2 linked regions of the Martelella endophytica genome follow. Each later gene encodes a partner of the first gene's protein in a complex. Links are inferred from orthologs where the notes say so. Each region holds a gene or a part of one and is shown on either strand. Other genes may lie near its edges.

Region 1 (9,552 bases):
ATGGCGGCATTCACCGCATCGCCAAGGCGTCCGACGTCATCATCCCGATCATGGCAATCGGCTATATCGGCCTGGCGCTGGTGATCATCGTCATGAACATCACGGCGCTTCCGGGCGTCATCTGGGATATCGTCGCCAATGCCGTCGGCATTCGCGAGGCTGTCGCCGGCGGTGTCGGTGCAGCCCTTTCGAACGGGCTGCGGCGCGGGCTCTTCTCCAACGAGGCTGGCCTCGGTTCGGCGCCGAACGTCGCGGCAACCGCCTATGTGCGCCATCCCGTCAGCCAAGGCATCACCCAGAGCTTTTCGGTGTTCATCGATACCATGGTGGTCTGCTCCTGCACCGCCTTCATCATCCTGCTCGGCGACGTCTACCAGCCCGGACAGGCCGATGTTGACGGTGTGATCCTGACCCAGCAGAGCATGGTCGATCATGTCGGCGCCTGGGCGCAGTACTATCTGACGGCGGCGATCTTCCTGTTCTCGTTCTCCTCGATCATCTACAACTACTATCTTGGCGAGAATGCGCTCTCCTTCATGACTGCCAACAAGAACGCGATCCATATCCTCAGGATCGTCATCGTCTTCATCGTGCTGCTCGGTGCCGTGGCGCCCGGGGCAACGGCGGTGTTCAACTTCTCCGATCCGATGATGGGCGTGCTGGCCGTCGTCAACCTGCTGGCGCTGATGATGCTGTTCCCGATCGCACTGCGGCTCATCAACGATTTCCGTTCCCAGCTTGCAGCAGGCAACAAGCGGCCGCTCTTCGATCCGAAGAAGTTTGCCGATCTCGATACCGATCCGACCGCGTGGCCGGACGCCAAATAAGCAAAACACCAGAAAAGACCCGACACGGCGGCCTCGCGGCTGCCGTGTCTTCACAAGGGAGGCTCAAGAACAAGACCATGATGGCACTGCCATTTCTTCTCTGCTTTGCCGGGCTCTGGCTCGCCTGGCGCGGAAACCGGATGGCGGCGATCGCCGCCACCATGCTCGCCGTCCTGCTCGTTGCCGTGCTCTACAGATTGCACGCGACCGATGCGCTGCAGATTTCGCTTTGAGGTGAGCCATGTCCGATAATCTTGCCCGCCTTCTCAATGCACTGGGGCTTCTGGCGATTTCGCTGGTGCTCGGCTATGCCTTTTATGATCAGTTCGCCAATGGCGACCTGCCGTGTCCGCTCTGCCTTCTGCAGCGCGCCGGTTTCGTCATCGTTGGCACCGGGCTCGCCCTCAACGTTCTCTGCGGCGTTGCCGTGCGTCATTACGCGCTGATGCTGCTCGGCGCCGTTGTCGGCGGCATGGCGGCGCTCAGGCAGGTGGCGCTGCATGTGGTGCCGGGCACCGGTAGCTACGGCGACCCGTTCCTTGGCCTGCATTTCTACACCTGGGCCTTCGTCGTGTTCACGCTGGTGGTGCTTGGCACCGGCCTGATGCTGCTTCTCGGCGGCGGTAGCCGCGGAGCGGAGAAGACAACCGGCATCGGCCTTGTCGCTGTGGCGCTGTTTGCCGTTATGAGCCTTGGCAATGGTGTCTCCACGCTTGCCGAATGCGGCCTCGGCCTCTGCCCGGACAATCCGACCAGCTATCAGGCGCTTGACGGCTTGCTCGGCCGATAGGACCATCGGCCGAAAGGGAAGTGCAATGAAACGTGTCCTGATGCTCGACGTCGACGGCGTGCTGGTCCACAGCCACAATGGCGGCTCGTGGGCGGCAGATATCGAGCGCGATCTCGGCATCGACCCGGATCGGCTCTCCGCCGAATTCTTCGCCACGCACTGGCCGGATGTCATCCTCGGCCGCAAGCACCTGCACGCGGCCCTGGACGATTGCCTGCCCGAACTTTCCGAAACGCTGACTGCCCAGGAATTCATCGACTACTGGTTCTCGCGCGATTCGATGATCGACGAGGCGGTGCTGGCGGATGCGCGGGCCTTGAAGGGGGAGGGGTTCGCCATCTATCTCGCCACCAACCAGGAACACCAGCGCGCCCGCTACCTGATGGAGGCGATGGGTCTGGCTGCAGATGTCGACGGCATCATCTATTCGGCGGCCATCGGCGAAAAGAAACCGCGCCCGGGTTTCTTCGCGGCGGCAGAAAGGGTCAGCGGCTTTACCGGCGAGCAATGTGTCTTCATCGACGATCAACTGGGAAACATCGAGGCGGCAAGGGCTTTCGGCTGGCATCCGTTGCACTGGACCGGCAGGCAGGACCTCATCAGCCTCGTCAATACTGCTGCTCAGCAGGGCTGGTAGTGGCGCATTTCAGCGATCATGCCGACATACGGGCGGATATGGATGAAGAATTCTCGAAACTCCGCGCTTGCCCTGAATGATTTCAGGTGGTCCTCCGCAGAGGTCCACTCGATGCGGATGATGAATTGGGTGGGCTCATCGCTGCATTGCGCAATCTCGAAGGATATCGCATAGGGTGAGTGCAACAGCGGCTCCTTGGCCGCCTGATAATCTCGGATGAATGCGGCCTGTTGATCGTCAGGCACACTGTAGCGAAGATATTCGACGATCATGGCCCGCCCGCTCGATCCAGAGATAATCCGAAGCTACAAAAACGAATCTCGTGCTGCAAGCAGAATCAAAGCGCCGTGCGCGACCTGAGGGCGGCCACCAGCGTGCCCTCGTCGAGATAGTCGAGCTCGCCGCCGACCGGCACGCCATGGGCGAGACGGGTCACCTTAATGTCGAGGCCGTCGAACTGGTCGGTGATGTAATGCGCCGTCGCCTGGCCTTCGACCGTGGCGTTGACCGCGATGATCAGTTCCTTGACCTCGCCTGCCTTCACCCGATCGACCAATGCGGCGATGGTAAGATCGTCCGGCCCGATGCCATCGAGCGGCGACAGGGTGCCGCCGAGCACGTGATAGGCGGCATTGAGTGCCGCCGCCCGCTCCAGCGCCCAGAGGTCGCCGACGTCTTCCACCACGATGACGAGGCTCTGGTCGCGCGTCGGATCGGTGCAGATCGTGCAGGGATCTGAGGTGTCGACATTGCCGCAGGTGGAGCAGATCTTCACCTTGTCATAGGCATCCTGCATCGCGCCCGAAAGCGGGCCCATCAACTGGTCGCGCTTCTTGATCAAGTGCAGCGCCGCACGCCGCGCCGAACGCGGCCCAAGCCCCGGCACCTTCGCCAGAAGCTGGATCAGTTTTTCGATTTCGGGGCCGGTTACACGTTTTGCCATAGAATTTCACTATCCCATCGGCCTCCAAAACGGAAACCGCTTTTGCAGTCCGATGGAAGGATTGTCAGCGGGTTGCGATCGCGACCGCAGCGCCGCCGATCATGCCCGCGCTGAGGCGGTTGGCGATCTTCATCGCGCGCGGGCTCTTCAACAGTCTGCGGGCCTTCGATGCGAGAAACACCCAGGAGAGGTCGACGACGGCGAGCACCAGCAGGAGCGTGACGGTCAGTTCCGCCCAGCCGACGACGGTGATGCTGCCGAGGTCGAGGATCGTCGGCAGCAGCGCGACGTAGAACATCATGATCTTGGGGTTGCCGATGGTGATGCTCATGCCGGTGAGAAACATCTTCCAGCCGGAGGTTGTCTGCGGCAGTTCCTCGCCCGTCGTTTCGGTTTCCGCGAACCACATCTTCCAGGCGAGATAGCCGAGATAAGCAATGCCCGCCCATTTGATGACGATGAACACCGCGTGGAAGGTGGTGGCGACGGCGACCAGGCCGAAGACCGCAAGCGTCAGCCACAGCGCCTCGCCAAGCCACATTGCCGCCAGAAACGGCAGCACGTCGCGGTGGCCGCGCGAAAGCACGCGGGCGACGAGTGCCGCAACGCTCGGTCCCGGAGAACCTGCGGCGACGAACAGCGTGATGGCAAACAAAGCGAGGGCGCCGAGGGTCATGGTGTCGTCCTCAGAAAGGCAGCTTCATGCCGGGCGGGATCGGCAGGCCGGCAGTCAGTTCCTTGGTCATTTCCTGTGCCTTCTCCTCGGCGCGGTCCTTCGCGTCGCGGTGAGCGGCAACGATCAGGTCCTCGAGCATTTCGGCCTCGTCGGCGGAAAGCAGGCTGGGGTCGACCTTGATGCCGAGCATCTCGCCCTTGCCGGTCATGCGCACGGTGACCATGCCGCCGCCGGAAACGCCTTCGACCTCGACAGCTGCAATCTCTTCCTGCAGCTTTTCCATCTTGGCCTGCATTTCCTTCATCTTGCCCATCATGCCCATCAGATCGCGCATGTCGTCTCCTTTATCGGTTGAATTCAGTCGTCGAGGTCGTCTTCCGGCAGGACGTCACCATCATCGTTGACGGCGGCATCCGGGGCTCCGGCCTCGGTTGTCTCGGTGTTCTGTTCATCGGCGCGCACCTTGACATCGGTGATCTTGGCGCCGGGGAAGAATTTTAGGATCGCCGAAATCGAGGGGTCGTCGCGCGCGTCCTGGAACAGGCGCTCGCGTTCCGCCCTCTCGGCCTCCACCAGCGTTGGCTGGCCGGGCTCGCGGCTGAGGCTGACAAACCATTTTTCGCCGGTCCATTCCTTCAGTTTCGTGCCGAGTTCGTTGAGGAAGGTCTGCGACGTGCCGCTTTCGAGATTGACTTCAAGCTGGCCCGGTTCGAGCCGTACCAGATGGACAAAATTGCGGATTTCGGCGCGCAGCTTGATTGCCCGGTTCTGCGAGCAGAGATCGGTGATGTCCCGCAGCGACTTGATTTTCGACGTCGGCCCTGTGATTTCGGCGGGTGCCGGCTCCGGGGCGACAACCGGCTCCGGAACGATGTCCGGTTCCGGCGCGGCCTCGACGGCCTGTGTCTCCAGAACCTCAGGTTCGGGGGCAACCTCGGGCTCCGGAGAGACCTCCGGTGCGGTCGCTTCACGCGGTCTCAGCATCGTCACGGTCGCAGGCGGCCGGGGTGTCTCTGCGCGCGGCTCGGCGACCGGTCTGGAAACGGCATGCGTCGATGCCTGTGCGCCGCCACCCGAGGGACCACGCGGGGCGGCCGGTGCGGGATGAACGTCGCCGTTCTCGATCGCCAGAAGCCGTCGTGCTGCGTCCTCGGGGGAGGGTAGGCTTGCGGCATGGGCAAGGCGGATCAGCACCATCTCGGCAGCGCCGAAGGGGCGGGCGGCGTTTTCCGTCTCCGGAATGCCCTTCAGCAGCATCTGCCAGATGCGCGAGAGCGCGGAAACGGGAATGGCGGCGGCAAATTCGGCGCCGCGGGTGCGCTCAAGCTCGCTCAGCGACACATCCTCCGCACCTTCCGGAACATATTTCAGCCGGGTGACCAGATGGGTGAAATCGGCAAGGTCGTTCAGCACGACGACGGGATTGGCGCCGGCCTCGTACTGAGAAAGGAACTCGGCAAGGGCCGCCTTCACGTCGCCGGCGACGACATGGCCGAACAGGTCGACGATACGGGCGCGGTCGGCAAGGCCGAGCATGCCGCGCACCGCCGCCGCCTCCACCTTGCCATTGCCATGCGAAATCGCCTGATCGAGCAGCGACAGGCCGTCGCGCGCCGAGCCTTCGGCCGCACGCGCGATCATCGACAGCGCCTCATCCTCGATCTCGACGCCTTCCTTGGCGGAGATCGTCGAGAACAGCCGCACCAGGTCGGCGGCCGGAATGCGGCGCAGGTCGAAGCGCTGGCAGCGCGACAACACCGTGATCGGCACCTTGCGGATTTCGGTGGTGGCGAAGATGAACTTCACATGCTCCGGCGGTTCCTCAAGCGTCTTTAGCAGGCCGTTGAAGGCCTGGGTGGAGAGCATGTGGACTTCGTCGATGATGTAGACCTTGTAGCGCGCTGTCGAGGGCCGGTAACGCACCTGGTCGATGATCTCGCGGATATCGTCGATACCGGTGTGGGAGGCGGCATCCATCTCGATGACGTCGACATGCCGGCCTTCCATGATCGCCTGGCAATGCTCGCCGATCTCCTTCAGGTCGATGGTCGGCTTGTCGATGGTGGCGGTCTTGTAGTTGAGGCCGCGTGCCAGAATGCGGGCGGTCGTGGTCTTGCCGACACCGCGCACGCCGGTCAGCATATAGGCTTGGGCGATGCGGCCGGTCTCGAAGGCATTGGTCAGCGTGCGCACCATCGGCTCCTGGCCGACCATCAGGTCGGAGAAGTCCTTCGGGCGGTATTTGCGCGCCAGAACCCGGTAGCCGGTGTTAGCCTCGATCGTTGTCTTGTCCATCGCCATTCATGTGGTTTTCTGCTTGGCCCGCGACCCGAGGTCGCTTTCGGGCAGGCAGCGAGGATAGTCCAGGCCGCAGGCCGGAGTCACATCAAGGCCGGCAGTCTGGCAGAAGTTCTGCGGAAATGCACAGGATTTTTGATTTCGCCACGCGCTCAATCTTCCGGCGCCTGGCAGACATCGACCCAGCCCGCATTGGTGATTTCGGCCATGCGCTGCGGCGCGATCCGGACCGCGGCATTGCGCGAACCGGCGGCCGGAACGACCTCGTCAAAGGCCTTCAGGCTCTCGTCGCAGTAGACCGGAATTGCCTTTGCCAGCCCGAACGGGCAAACGCCGCCGACGGGGTGGCCGGTGATCGTCTCGACCTCATCGAGCGGCAGCATCTTCACCTTGCCGCCAAAGGCTACCTTGGCCTTCTTGTTGTCGATGCGGGCATCACCGCGGGCGACCAGAAGAAACACCCGGTCCTTGACCGAGAAGGATAGAGTCTTGGCAATCTGCGCGGTTGCCACGTCATGCGCGGCGGCAGCCTCGGCAACCGTGGCGCTGCTGTCTTCGGTTTCGATGATATCGAGATCGGGGGCTGCCTGGCTCAAGTGTTCTCGCACACTTTCGATGCTCATCAACGTCTCCGCGGCAGTCCGGACATAAGGTGGGAGGCTGGCAAGACGACCCATGCCGGGCTCGTTGGGGCTGCTTCCTTCCGGACCTGACCCGGTTGGCGAGTGGCACGTCCGCCACCAGCCTCCCGAGGGCACATATCGTCAATTTGCAGTGTGAATGCAAGCACGCAGCTTCAAAAAAACTCGGATGCTTTTCCCGCGCGTTGGATGTTTGCTGTTGTTGAAGCCGCCCTATTTGTTAAACATGTCAAAGGCAAGAGAACAGGCGGGAACAACAAAGGGGCGTCATGCAGGATTTCGAGCTCGATGAACGGCTGAAGAGGGATAGTGTTGCCGTGGCGACGCTGGGGCTCTGCCAGATCCGGCTGATGCGCGATGGCCGCTGGCCCTGGCTGCTGGCCGTGCCGCAGCGAGCCGGGGTAACCGAGATGTTCGAACTCGCGCCCCTCGACCAGACGATGCTGACCTTCGAGATCAACGAGGTGGCGCGCGCGCTCTCGATTGCCACCGGCGCCGAGAAGATCAATGTTGCCGCCATCGGCAATATCGTGCGCCAGCTTCACGTTCACATCATCGCCCGGTCAGAGGGTGATCCCAACTGGCCCGGCCCCGTCTGGGGGTTTGGCACCGCGGAGCCGATGAGCGATGCGGAAATCGCGGCGCTGGCGCGGCGCATCGCGGAGGCCCTGAGCGAAAAATGACATCGATTTTCGACCGCATCGGACCGCATGACGACCCGAGCGCAATGACCGCTTTTGCCGGCTGTCGCATCATCCGCGATTCCGAACACCGCGAAGACGATGCGCTGTCGAAGGCTGCCGCCGAGCCCGAAGCCCGGTTCTTCGTCTTCGCCGATGGCGTGGCGCTGGTGAAGCACGAACGCCAGGTGCTCGATCCCTATTTCGCCCGCTACGAGGTGCAGGCGCTTCAGCCCGACCGCGAAAGTGCTGTGCTTCTCGGGCATACGCCGGCCGGCGCGCCGCTGATTGCAATCGATAGTGCGCTCGACACCAAGGCGCTGCCCGGCCATCTGAAGACGCTGAGCGCCCGTGCAGCCTATAGCGAGGGTCTGCTCGAGGGCGAGGCGCTCGGTGCCTTCGCGCTGGCCGTCAGCGTCAATGCCTGGACCCGTAATCACCGCTTCTGCGGCCGCTGCGGCGGCAAGTCGGATGGGACGGCCGGCGGCTTCCGCCGGCAATGCACGGTCTGCGGCCACATGATGTTCCCGCGCACCGATCCGGTCGTCATCATGCTGATCGTCGATGAGGCGCGCGACCGCGTTCTGCTCGGCCGCAGCCCGCATTTCCCGGCCGGCCGCTATTCCTGCCTTGCCGGTTTCGTCGAGCCTGGCGAAACGGTCGAAGACGCGGTGCGGCGCGAGACGCTGGAGGAAAGCCGCATCCGCGTCGGCGCGGTGCGCTACCACGCGTCCCAGCCCTGGCCGATGCCGCATTCGCTGATGCTCGCCTGTTACGGCAAGGCCGAAAGCTTCGATGTCAGCTACGATGACGACGAGCTGGAAGACTGCCGCTGGTTCTCCCGCGATGAACTGGCCGCGATCACCGAGCACCGCCATCCCGATGGCATCAACGGCCCGCCGGAGGGCGCGATCGCGTTCCGGCTGATGCGCGACTTTCTCGACTGGCGCTGAGCATGGCGGGCTCGCGCTCCGAGCGGCTGCTGTCGCTCCTGCAGACGCTGCGCGGTCATCGCTATCCCGTTTCCGGTGCGGCGCTGGCGGAACAGCTCGGCATCAGCCTCAGGACGCTCTACCGCGATATTGCAAGCCTCAGGGCACAAGGGGCGGCGATCGAAGGCGAGGCGGGCATCGGCTATGTGCTGCGCCCCGGTTTCCTGCTGCCGCCGATGATGTTCTCGACGGAAGAGATCGAGGCGCTGGTGCTGGGCACGCGTTGGGTGGAGCGCGTGACGGATCAACATCTTTCGGCTGCGGCCAGCACGGCGCTTGCCAAGATCGCGGCGGTGCTGCCGGAAAGTCTCGCCGAAACGGTGGATGAGACTGCGCTCAGCGTCGGCCCGCGGCGTCTCGTCACCGATACGGCCGATATCCCTGCTCTCAGGGCCGCAATACGGGCAATGCGGAAAGTCGAGATCGCTTACCGCGCCGAAGGCGGCGCCGTGTCCGAGCGGGTGATATGGCCTTTCGGTCTGGCCTATTTCGAACAGGTGCGGGTGGTGCTCGGCTGGTGCGAGCTGAGGCAGGACTTCCGCCACTTCCGTACGGACCGGATCGTCAATATGCGCGAGACCGGCGAACGCTATCCGCAACGACGTGCTGTCCTTCTTGCCGAGTGGCGGAAACTCAATCTCGACAACTGACCGACGGCGTCTTGCGCGGTTTGCTGCTGACGGAAACTGACACCTGCCGGCGCTAGACGGTCTCCTGTCTTTCAAAACAGGAGAAACACCATGTCAGCTCTTCCCCTCAACCTCGTCGTTCTCTACGTCGAGGACCCCAAAGCCAGCGCCGCTTTCTATGCCGAAGTCCTTGGGCTCGAACCCAGGGCGTTGTCGGACGGGTTCTCCTCGCTTGCGACCGCAGCCGGTCTGACGCTGGGGCTTTGGCGCAAGGCGACGGCGCATCCGCCGGCGGAAGGTGGGCCGGGCTCAGCCGAGATCGGGATCATGACGCCGGAAAAGGGAGGCGTCGAAGCGCTCTACGCGCGCTTCAGAAAGGAAGGCCGCAGCTTCGCCCAGCCGCTGGTGCAGTCGCCTTTCGGCCCCACCTTCGTGATCA
Region 2 (9,451 bases), 4.5 Mb from region 1 along the record:
TCAGGAACGCAAAGCTTGCCGTCGCGAGGAAGCTCGTCATCCGCCCGGTCAGCGAAAACAGGCCGAAATAGCGCCCCGCCTCCGCCCCCTCGACACGCGCCGCCAGATATGCCCGAGAGGCCGCCTGCACCGGGCCGAAGGCAAGCCCGATGATCACGCCGTAAGCAAGAAACGCCTTTTCCGCTCCGGCTGAGAACAGACCGCCGCCACCGGGCCCGAGCGGAAGCAGCCCGAACAGGGTCGCGCCATCGTCCGTCGAGACGACGCCGAGCGTCGCCATGATCAGCATGACGAGGGCGGTGACGATCACCGGGCCGGCACTCACCAGCCGCCCGAGCCGGGCAGCGATGAAGCAGCCGAAGATGGCCGCGACGTTCAGCACGATGCCGAAAATGCCGATCTCCATGGTCGACCAGCCGAAGGTCGCCGCCGCGAAGGCGCCGCCGAGGATCAGCAGGCCGTTGACGCCGTCCATGTAGAGCATGCGGGCAATGAGGAAGCGGAGCAGGTCCGGCCTGTCCTTAAGCGAGAGCACCGTCCGTTTCAGTTCGGAGAGGCCTTCGGCAACGGCATGGCCGGCACGCTTGCGCCGCGCGATATCCGGCGTGAAAACCAGCATCGGCAGCAGGAAGATGAGGTACCACGCAGCCGAGAGCGGTCCGGTCAGCCTCGCCGGCTCTCCTGCGATGGCATCGAGCCCGAACAGTGCGGGCTGGCCGAGAAGGGTGAGGCCGGTATCGGGATCGGCAGCGAACCAGAGAAGGAAGCTGATGAGAAAGATCATGCCGCCGAGATAGCCGAGCCCCCACGCATCGTTCGAGGTCCGGTTGAGAGCTTGAGGCGGCACCAGATGCGGCAGCATCGCATCGTTGAAGACCACGGAGAGTTCGGCCGCGACGGTCGCGAGCACGATGAAGGCCGCCGGCCAGAAATAGCCGCTGCCGGGCGCGGCAAGCCAGAGCATTGCGAGGCCTGCGACCTGCAGGACGGCGAGCATGCCGATGAACCGCTTGTTGCCGCCGGCCGCATCCGCGAGCGCGCCGGCCACCGGCGCGCCAAAAGCGATGATGATGCCGGCAACCGTCGCGGCATTCGCCCAGGCCGCCTGGCCCGCAACCGGGTCGGCCCCGAGCTCGTTGACGAAATAGGGACCGAAGATGAAGGTGGTGACGACGGTGAAGAAGGGCTGCGCGGCCCAGTCGAACATCATCCATCCGAAAACGCCGCGTCGGCCACCCGTCGCGATATCTGTTTCGTCGCCGGCAATCGTCAAGCCACCATCCCCTGCATAGAACGTGCGGCAGCATTGTCTGCGGCACTGTGCTTGTCCAGAGCGGACATCGTCGTTGCGGTACTGTCGCGGCACCTCTTCGCCGGATCGGCAGACGGTTTGCCTTTCCCGCCTGATGCGCTAGGGATGGTCGCGTCAGCCCCTGCCCCAAAGGAAATCCCCGCCATGCCTGCACGACGCGCCCACGACCTGCCCTATCGCCCGAATGTCGGCGTCATGATCCTCAATCCCGAAGGCAAGGTCTGGCTCGGCCGGCGGCTTTCGGAGAACAACACCGAGTCCGATGGCACACCGCAGCTCTGGCAGATGCCGCAGGGTGGCATAGATCCCGGCGAGACGCCGCTTGTGGCGGCAAAACGCGAGCTTTACGAGGAGACCGGCATGAAGACGGTCGAACTCCTTGCCGAGACCAGGGGATGGATCAACTACGATCTTCCCGACCATCTGATCGGTATCGGCCTGCACGGGCGCTACCGTGGCCAGACCCAGCGCTGGTTCGCCTTCCGCTTCAACGGCGACGAGAGCGAGATCGCCATCGATCCGCCGCCTGAAGGCCACGCGCGCGAGTTCGATGCCTGGCAGTGGGCCGATATCGACGCGCTCCCCTCGCTCATCGTCGCCTTCAAGAGGGCGGTCTATGAACAGGTCGTCGCTGAGTTCCGGCACCTCGTTTCCGGCTGATCTGCCGAAACTTTCGGTCGTGCAATGCGTTCTTCAGGTGCGGGGAAGCCCGCCGCCGCAAGAGGGATCCCGATGCCGCCCGGCAGGTTCGAACAGTGCCACATCGTGTTGAACGCCAATGCGGGGAGCGCCGAGAAGGCGGACCTGGCGGAAACGCTTGTCGAGCGCTTCACCGAAGCCGGCATCCGCGCGACCATCGATGCCGATCGCGAAGCGCCGCTTGAGGCGCGTATTCTTCGCGCCGTGGAAAGCGAGGCACCGCTGATCGTCGCCGCCGGCGGCGACGGCACGGTCACGGCGATCGCGGAGGCCCTGATCGGTACCAGGAAGACGCTTGCCATCGTGCCGCTTGGCACGGCCAATCTTCTCGCGCGCGATCTCGATATCCCGCTGGATATCGATACGGCGATCGGCGCGATCCCCGACATGCACGTCCGCCACATCGATGCTGGCGTGCTGAACGGCCGGGTTTTCCTGCACAAGGTGGTGGTCGGGCTGGTGCCCGGCATTGCCGCCGGACGGGAACGCATCCGCCACCGCTCCGGCCTTCGCACCTATCTGGGCCTCGCCGCCTATTTCCTGCGCCGCCTCGCCCGCGCCCGACCGATGATCGCGCGGATCGAAAACGGCGAGAGCCGCACCGAGAGGCTCTATTCGGTGGCTGTGGCCAACAATGGCTATGACGAGGGCTTCGGGCGCTTCTTCGCGCGAAGCCGGCTTGATCGCGGCGTGCTCTGCCTCTACCGCATCCGGCGGCTGACACTCGCCGATGTTTTCCGACTGACCATCGGCATGCTCATCGGCCGCTGGCGCAATGACGTGGCGATCGATGTCGCCGAAGTGCGCACGGTGCGGCTGCGCGGCCGCAAGCCGGCAACGCAGGTGATGATCGACGGCGAAATCGCCCTGATCACCGGCACGCTCGATTTCTCGATCCGACCCGGCACCGTGGCGGTGCTGGCACCCCCAAGCTGACGGGAGAGCCCCGATGCGCATCGCCCACCTCTCAGACCTCCACTTCGGACATCACGACGACGGGCTTGCCGGCATGATTGCCGACGAGGTCAACGCCCGCCGACCCGATCTCGTCGTCGTCAGCGGCGATTTCACCCAGACCGGCAGCGAGGCCGAATTCGAAACCGCCGCGGCCTTTCTGGAAACACTCGATGCGCCATTCTTCGCCGTGCCCGGCAATCATGATGTCCCGGCGCGCAACCTGCTCGCACGCTTTACCGAGCCATACGGCCTCTATCGCACCCATATCCACCCCGAGATCGAGCCCCTGTTTGAGGGGCGAAAGGTGGTGCTTGCCGGCATCAACACGGCGCGGCGGCTGCGACTCGGCCTGAACTGGTCGCACGGCTCGATCAACGGAAAGCAGCTTGGTGCCTTGCGGGAGCGCCTGGAGACGGCAGACCCGGCCGCCATCCGGGTGATCGTCGCGCATCATCCGTTGCTGCAGCCGGAAATCCCCGGCGAGAAGGCGATGCGCCTAGTGAAACACGCCGACCGCGCGCTTGAGACCTTCGCGACACTCGGTGTGCGCCTCGTCCTGTCCGGGCACTTCCACATGTCCTATGTCCGCCGCTACCCGCACCAGAACGAGGTCCAGGAGGGCGCACCGGCAGGCGCGCGTCAGGCCGCTGCGGCCCCTATCCTTGTGGTTCAAGCCGGCTCGGCGATCTCGACCCGGCTGCGTGGCGAGCCCAATGCCTACAACATCATCGATATCGAGGGCGAAAGCCTGAAGGTGTCGGTGCGGCAATGGCAGGACGGACAGTGGGTCGACGGCGATGTCACCCATGCGCCGCCGCTTGCGCCGCCCCGCATGGGTGGAAACGCATAAGGCCCGGCGCGCGGGCCGGGCCTTGAAACAGCAAAGATCGCTAAAGCCTATTCGGCTTCGTTGGTCGCGCCGGCGTTGAGCTGGGCGTATTTCTTTTCGCCAAGCGATTCCAGCAGCTCAAGCTGGGTCTCGAGGAAGTCGATGTGACCTTCCTCGTCGATCATCAGTTCTTCGAAGAGCTTCATGCTGACGTAATCGCCAGCCTCGTGACAGATGTCGCGACTTTCCTTGTAGGAATTGCGCGCCTCGTATTCACCGGCGAGATCGCCTTCGAGGACTTCCTTAACGGTCTGGCCGATGCGCAGCGGCGCCACGGTCTGCAGGTTGGGATGGCCTTCGAGGAAGATGATGCGGTCAACGAGCTTGTCGGCGTGGTGCATCTCTTCGATGGACTCGGCACGCTCCTTGGCGGCGAGCTTGGTCAGGCCCCAGTCTTCGAGAAGACGGTAGTGAAGCCAGTACTGATTGACGGCGCCGAGCTCAAGAAACAGGGCTTCGTTCAGCCGCTCGATTACTTTTTTGTCGCCTTTCAACGTCCGTTCTCCTTTTATGTTCCTGGAATTGCTTCAGGCGGCTCAAAAAATCACAAAACTTCTCGCCGGTCGAGTGGCGATTGTGGTGATACTGCTCTGAAGTACGGACGATGATATCGATGACGTTGGGAAAACAGCCGCAACACCGGCCCCGCTTCGACATGCGGTGGTAGACCTTGGCCGGAACTATGATTTGCCAGCAATCCTCATCGAGGAGTTCGGTAACGACCTCCACGATTTCCTTTTCAGTAATGAAATTGCAGCTGCAGACAAGCATTCTCTCACCATTGACGGCTGTCACTGATGGCCTCTCTTCGCAAAAGAGGATGCTCATTGTCAAGATTAAACCTGAGTATCGGACTCACATTCCCTTAAATGTGATGCGGCGAGGGCCGCGACATTAAGCCTCAGGCAAATAGGGCGGCGCCTAGCGACGCCGCCAGAAGGGCGCAGATCAGTTGACGGCGGCCGTGACCGCGCACGGATCCACACCATAGGCCGGCGCGCAGCCCTTCGTCGCAGCAACAGTACCGGGCGCCACGAGAGAGGCAGCCACAATGATCAGAGCCGCACCAGCAAACAGGACAGCAATCGATTTACCCATTTTGGAAGACACCTTATTTTCACCAAAGTCCCGTCGGGCCATCATCCCTGTGACCCTTCAATAAACAGTAAAGACGCAAGCGGTATGACGGGTTCCCGACAATGCGCATTTTTTATGTCATGTGTGGCGCAGGTGTCCTGTCTTAAGCAGGCTTTCCGAATTGTCCATGCTGACGGTACTGCACCAGATAGCTGGGCAGGATGGCGTCGAGCTGGGCCGGGCGAATGCCCAGGCCCTTCAGCGTGCGGCCTTCCGCTTCGGCTTCCTTCGACACGATCGTATCGGTCTTCAGAAGCTTCACCTGGTCGGCGGTCAGCGGCGGCTTGATGAGCGGAATGGCAGCAGCAATGCCGCCAATCAGCGAGGCGAGCCCGAAGGGCAGCGAGACCAGCGCGCGCTTGCGGCCGGTCGCGGAAAGCACCTTTTCGAGGCATTCACGGAAGGTGAGAACGTCACGCCCTCCGAGTTCGTAGGTCTTGCCCTTTTCGACCTTGCCGTCAACGGAACGGGCAATGACCTCGGCAACATCGCCGACATAGACGGGCTGGAACTTCGTCTTGCCACCGCCGATGAGCGGAAGGAAGGGCGAGATCAGCGTCATCTTGCCGAACTTGTTGAAGAAGTCGTCCTCAGGGCCGAACACGATCGACGGCCGCATAATGACAGCATCGGGACAGATTTCGCGGACAGTGGCTTCCGCCTGGCCCTTCGACCGGGCGTAATGCGACAGGCTGTCGGGATCGGCGCCGATGGCGGAAACATGGGTGAGCGCGGCGCCGGCATCGCGCGCCGCTTCGGCAATCAGGCGGGCGCCCTCTGCCTGGACGGCGTCGAATCCGTTCTTGCCGCTTTCAAACAGCACGCCGACGCAGTTGACGACATGATCGGCGCCCTCGACGGCCCGGCGCACGGAATCACCGTAACGCAGATTGGCCTGCATGAAGGTGATCTGGCCGACATTGCCGAGCGGCTGCAGGAACAGCGCCAGATCGGGACGGCGCACGGCGACGCGGATGCGATAGCCTCGCTTGGCCAGAAGCCGGACGACATAGCGGCCGATAAAACCCGAACCGCCGAAAACCGTGACCAGCGGGGGAATGTTCGAAAGCGTCATGCCTAGCTCCTGATGTCGTCGAAACCCTGAAAGTTTACCCCCGTCCCTTAGCCCAATCCGGACCCGAGGTGAAGGGTCAAGCTGCCGCACTGCGATATTACAATCATGGCAACCGTCAAAATTGCAGACCGCGTGACCAAAGCGACACAGAGACGGTTGCGGGCGGCCGCAAGTGGTCGTCCGTCAATCGTTTGCCGGCGCCATCATTGTCGTCTGCATCTCCGTCAGCACCTGCTGTGCTGCGGCACGCGGATCGGACGCAGCGACGATCGGCCGGCCGACAACCAGATGACTGGCACCGGCGACTATGGCGTCGCGTGGTGTCATGACGCGCTTCTGGTCGTTGGCTGCGACGCCCGCGGGGCGGATGCCCGGGGTAACGATCGCCATTTCGGGACCGGTGATCGCGCGGACCCGCTCGGCTTCCGCCGCCGAGCAGACGATGCCACCCATGCCGGCCGCCCGCGCCTGCTCCGCCCGCTTTTCGACCAGGGTTCGCGCATCGGTCGTGTAGCCGGCCTCGATCAGGTCGCCGTCATCCATGGAGGTGAGCACCGTGACGCCGAGGAGGCAGAGCGGCGTTCCGGCCGCGGCCTCGACCGCCGCGCGCATCGCCTTCGGATAGGCGTGCAGCGTCAGCATGGTCACACCCATCCGGGAAATGTTCTCCACCCCCTTCGCCACCGTGTTGTCGATGTCGAGGAGCTTCATGTCGAGAAATACCTTCTTGCCGCTGTCGACCAGTTCGCGGGCAAAGGAAAGCCCGCCGGCAAAGGCGAGCTGGTAGCCGATCTTGTAGAAGCTGACGCTATCGCCGAGCGTCTCGACCATGGTGGCCGCCTCGGCGACGGTCGGTACATCAAGCCCCACAATGAGTCGATCGCGTGCAATCATTGTCCGGTCCATCCCTGCCATGTTTCGATGGGTGTCCAATCGCACAAAACCGCCCTTTCGGAAAGGCTGAAGGCGAAAAGATTGCCGCCACCACCAGCGCCCTGATCCTCGGCGCGGCTGATTTCAACACCTTTCAGATGGCATTTGAGCAGCGTTCCGACAACGCCATGGCCGACGAAGGCGACCGGCTGACGGGTGTCATGCCTTGCCAGCACATCATTCACCGCCGTCACGATCCGCTTTTGCGCGTCGACCGCGCGCTCCCAGCCGCGAAAGGACTTCTCCGGCTCGGCAAAGAAGGCGTCCGCCGCGGCCTCGAAGACATCGGGCGGCAGGAAGCCGGTCGCGCTGCGGTCGTTTTCGTGAAAATCAGGCAGGATTTCGGGTTCGATGCCGGTGGCCCGGCCGAAGAACGCGGCCGTTTTCTTCGCTTTCACCTCGTCGCTGGAAACGATACGGGAAAGCGCCTGCACCCAGGAGAGGCGGGCGGCCGTCTCGGCGCGGGCGGCGCCCGTCGCCGAGAGCCCCCAGTCAGGCACCGGCACCTCGGGATCGATCAGAACCTGCGGGTGGGTGATGTAGACGGCGAACACGATCCCCTCCCCGCATGGCCTGCTAGACGCGCATCGGCATCAGGACATAAAGCGCCTGATCGTTCGCGGTATCGCGCACCAGCGTCGGCGAACCGGCATCGGCAAACAGGAAGATCGCCTCATCGCCGGTGAGCTGGCCGGTGATGTCGAGGAGGTACTTGGCGTTGAAGCCGATATCCATCGGCTCGCTCTCGTAGCCGACGGGAAGCTCGTCGGTGGCGCTGCCGGAATCGGGATTGTTGACGGTGAGCGTCAGTTGCCCCTCGGTCAGCGACAGCTTGACCGCACGGCCGCGTTCCGACGAGACCGTCGACACACGATCGACTGCGCGGGTGAAATCCTGGCAATCGATGCGCATCTCGCGGTCGTTATTGGCAGGGATGACACGCTGGTAATCCGGGAAGGTGCCGTCGATCAGCTTCGAGGTCAGCACCACGGAACCGATGGTGAAGCGGATCTTGGCATCGGAAACCTCGACCTTCACGATGATTTCCGGGTCGTCCATGAGCTTCTGCAACTCGCCGACCGTCTTGCGCGGGATGATAACGCCCGGCATGTTTTCGCAGCCCGACGGTGCGTCGACCTCGGCACGGGCAAGACGGTGGCCATCGGTGGCGACGGCACGCAGCTTCAGCGCCTTGCCCTCGCTCATGGCGTGGAAGAAGATACCGTTCAGATAGTAGCGGGTTTCCTCGGTGGAGATCGCGAACTGGGTGCGATCGATCAGCATCTTCAGATCGCTGGCCTTCAGCTGGAAGGCATGGCTGAAGGTGCCGGCCGTAAGATCCGGAAAATCCTCCTGCGGCAGGCACTGCAGCGAAAACTTGGACCTGCCGGAAGCGACCGAGATGGTCTGCCCGTCGGTATCGGTTGCAAGCGAGACTTCCGAGCCGTCTGCGAGCTTGCGCACGATTTCATAGAGAAGATGTGCGGGCACCGTGGTCGCACCGGCCTGCTCAACCATTGCCGGCGTCTTCTCGGTGATCTCGAGATCGAGGTCGGTCGCCTTCATCTCGAGGTCAGCGCCTTCGGCCTTCAGGAGAACATTGGAGAGAATCGGAATGGTGTTGCGGCGCTCGACCACGCGATGGACGTGGTTCAGGGACTTCAACAGATTGGATCTCTCAAGCGTGATACGCATGACTTTCGCTTTCACTCTTTCGCCCGGACGGGTGCCGGCAGGCAGTCAATGAGGCATGCGCCACAAGGGGCACAGGCGGGGAGACAAAATGACCCCATTTGAGCTTCGAATGCAAGGGGCTCCTATCTGCTGCGGGGTTTATCCCAATCACTGTTTTGACAAGAGGCCTCACGACCGCCAGGCAGCCCTCTTGCCGGCTGCCTGGCGGTCGTGTTCAAAGGAAAGGGAAACTGAGCGGGAATGACAGCATGAGCGACGACAGCAACCGGTTTGAAATTTCAGGCCACGCCATCGAGGCGCGGCCGCTGGCGCCGGGGCTCTATCTTGTTGCGACCCCGATCGGCAATCTTGGCGACATCACCATAAGGGCGCTGGAAACGCTGGCCGGTGCCGATATTCTCGCCTGTGAGGATACCCGCGTCACCCGCAAGCTGCTCGACCGCTTCGCCATTCGCAAGCGTCCGTTCGCCTATCACGAACACAATGCGGAACAGGCCGGCGAAAAGCTGATGGAAGCGCTCCGCGATGGCAAGAGCGTTGCGCTCGTCTCCGATGCGGGGACGCCGCTCGTTTCCGACCCCGGTTACCGGCTGTCGCTGTTGGCGATCGCCGAAGGCATCAGGGTGACGCCGGTTCCGGGCGCCTCCGCACCGCTTGCAGCCCTCGTCGGCGCTGGCCTGCCGAACGATGCCTTCTTCTTCGCGGGCTTTCCGCCGGCAAAGGACAAGGGGCGGCGCGACCGCTTCGCCGAACT

The links.
Region 2: the proteins of TM49_RS00100 (region 1) and dnaN are in contact, whole or in part, in a cryo-EM structure (PDB 8GIZ), measured with the Escherichia coli proteins. The link is inferred for Martelella endophytica from one-to-one orthologs.

Annotation. Positions count from the first base shown.
Region 1 is NZ_CP010803.1:16,144-25,695, reverse strand. The notes cover bases 3,703-6,616. They hold TM49_RS00100 (DNA polymerase III subunit gamma/tau), read right to left. Parts: upstream 6,175-6,616; coding sequence 4,231-6,174; downstream 3,703-4,230. Other genes in these bases: TM49_RS00095 (YbaK/EbsC family protein), read right to left, coding at 6,324-6,616; TM49_RS00105 (YbaB/EbfC family nucleoid-associated protein), read right to left, coding at 3,884-4,207; TM49_RS00110 (LysE family translocator), read right to left, coding at 3,703-3,873. Also shown: TM49_RS00135 (alanine/glycine:cation symporter family protein), read left to right, coding at 1-827; TM49_RS23570 (DUF5993 family protein), read left to right, coding at 905-1,060; TM49_RS00130 (disulfide bond formation protein B), read left to right, coding at 1,069-1,617; TM49_RS00125 (HAD family hydrolase), read left to right, coding at 1,643-2,254; TM49_RS00120 (antibiotic biosynthesis monooxygenase family protein), read right to left, coding at 2,239-2,526; recombination mediator RecR, read right to left, coding at 2,592-3,197; more of TM49_RS00110, read right to left, coding at 3,262-3,702; more of TM49_RS00095, read right to left, coding at 6,617-6,794; TM49_RS00090 (HIT family protein), read left to right, coding at 7,082-7,495; nudC (NAD(+) diphosphatase), read left to right, coding at 7,492-8,445; TM49_RS00080 (helix-turn-helix transcriptional regulator), read left to right, coding at 8,448-9,134; TM49_RS00075 (VOC family protein), read left to right, coding at 9,225-9,552. UniProt on the Escherichia coli protein: Part of the beta sliding clamp loading complex, which hydrolyzes ATP to load the beta clamp onto primed DNA to form the DNA replication pre-initiation complex.
Region 2 is NZ_CP010803.1:4,468,654-4,478,104, forward strand. Bases 6,639-9,451 are described here. They hold dnaN (DNA polymerase III subunit beta), read right to left. Parts: upstream 8,698-9,451; coding sequence 7,579-8,697; downstream 6,639-7,578. Other genes in these bases: pyrF (orotidine-5'-phosphate decarboxylase), read right to left, coding at 6,639-6,963; TM49_RS20875 (histidine phosphatase family protein), read right to left, coding at 6,960-7,556; rsmI (16S rRNA (cytidine(1402)-2'-O)-methyltransferase), read left to right, coding at 8,946-9,451. Outside these bases: TM49_RS20830 (MFS transporter), read right to left, coding at 1-1,210; TM49_RS20835 (RNA pyrophosphohydrolase), read left to right, coding at 1,457-1,972; TM49_RS20840 (diacylglycerol/lipid kinase family protein), read left to right, coding at 2,045-2,947; TM49_RS20845 (metallophosphoesterase family protein), read left to right, coding at 2,961-3,818; bfr (bacterioferritin), read right to left, coding at 3,866-4,351; TM49_RS23240 (BFD-like (2Fe-2S) protein), read right to left, coding at 4,299-4,685; TM49_RS23745 (hypothetical protein), read right to left, coding at 4,806-4,955; TM49_RS20865 (complex I NDUFA9 subunit family protein), read right to left, coding at 5,098-6,069; more of pyrF, read right to left, coding at 6,253-6,638. UniProt on the Escherichia coli protein: Confers DNA tethering and processivity to DNA polymerases and other proteins. Acts as a clamp, forming a ring around DNA (a reaction catalyzed by the clamp-loading complex) which diffuses in an ATP-independent manner freely and bidirectionally along dsDNA.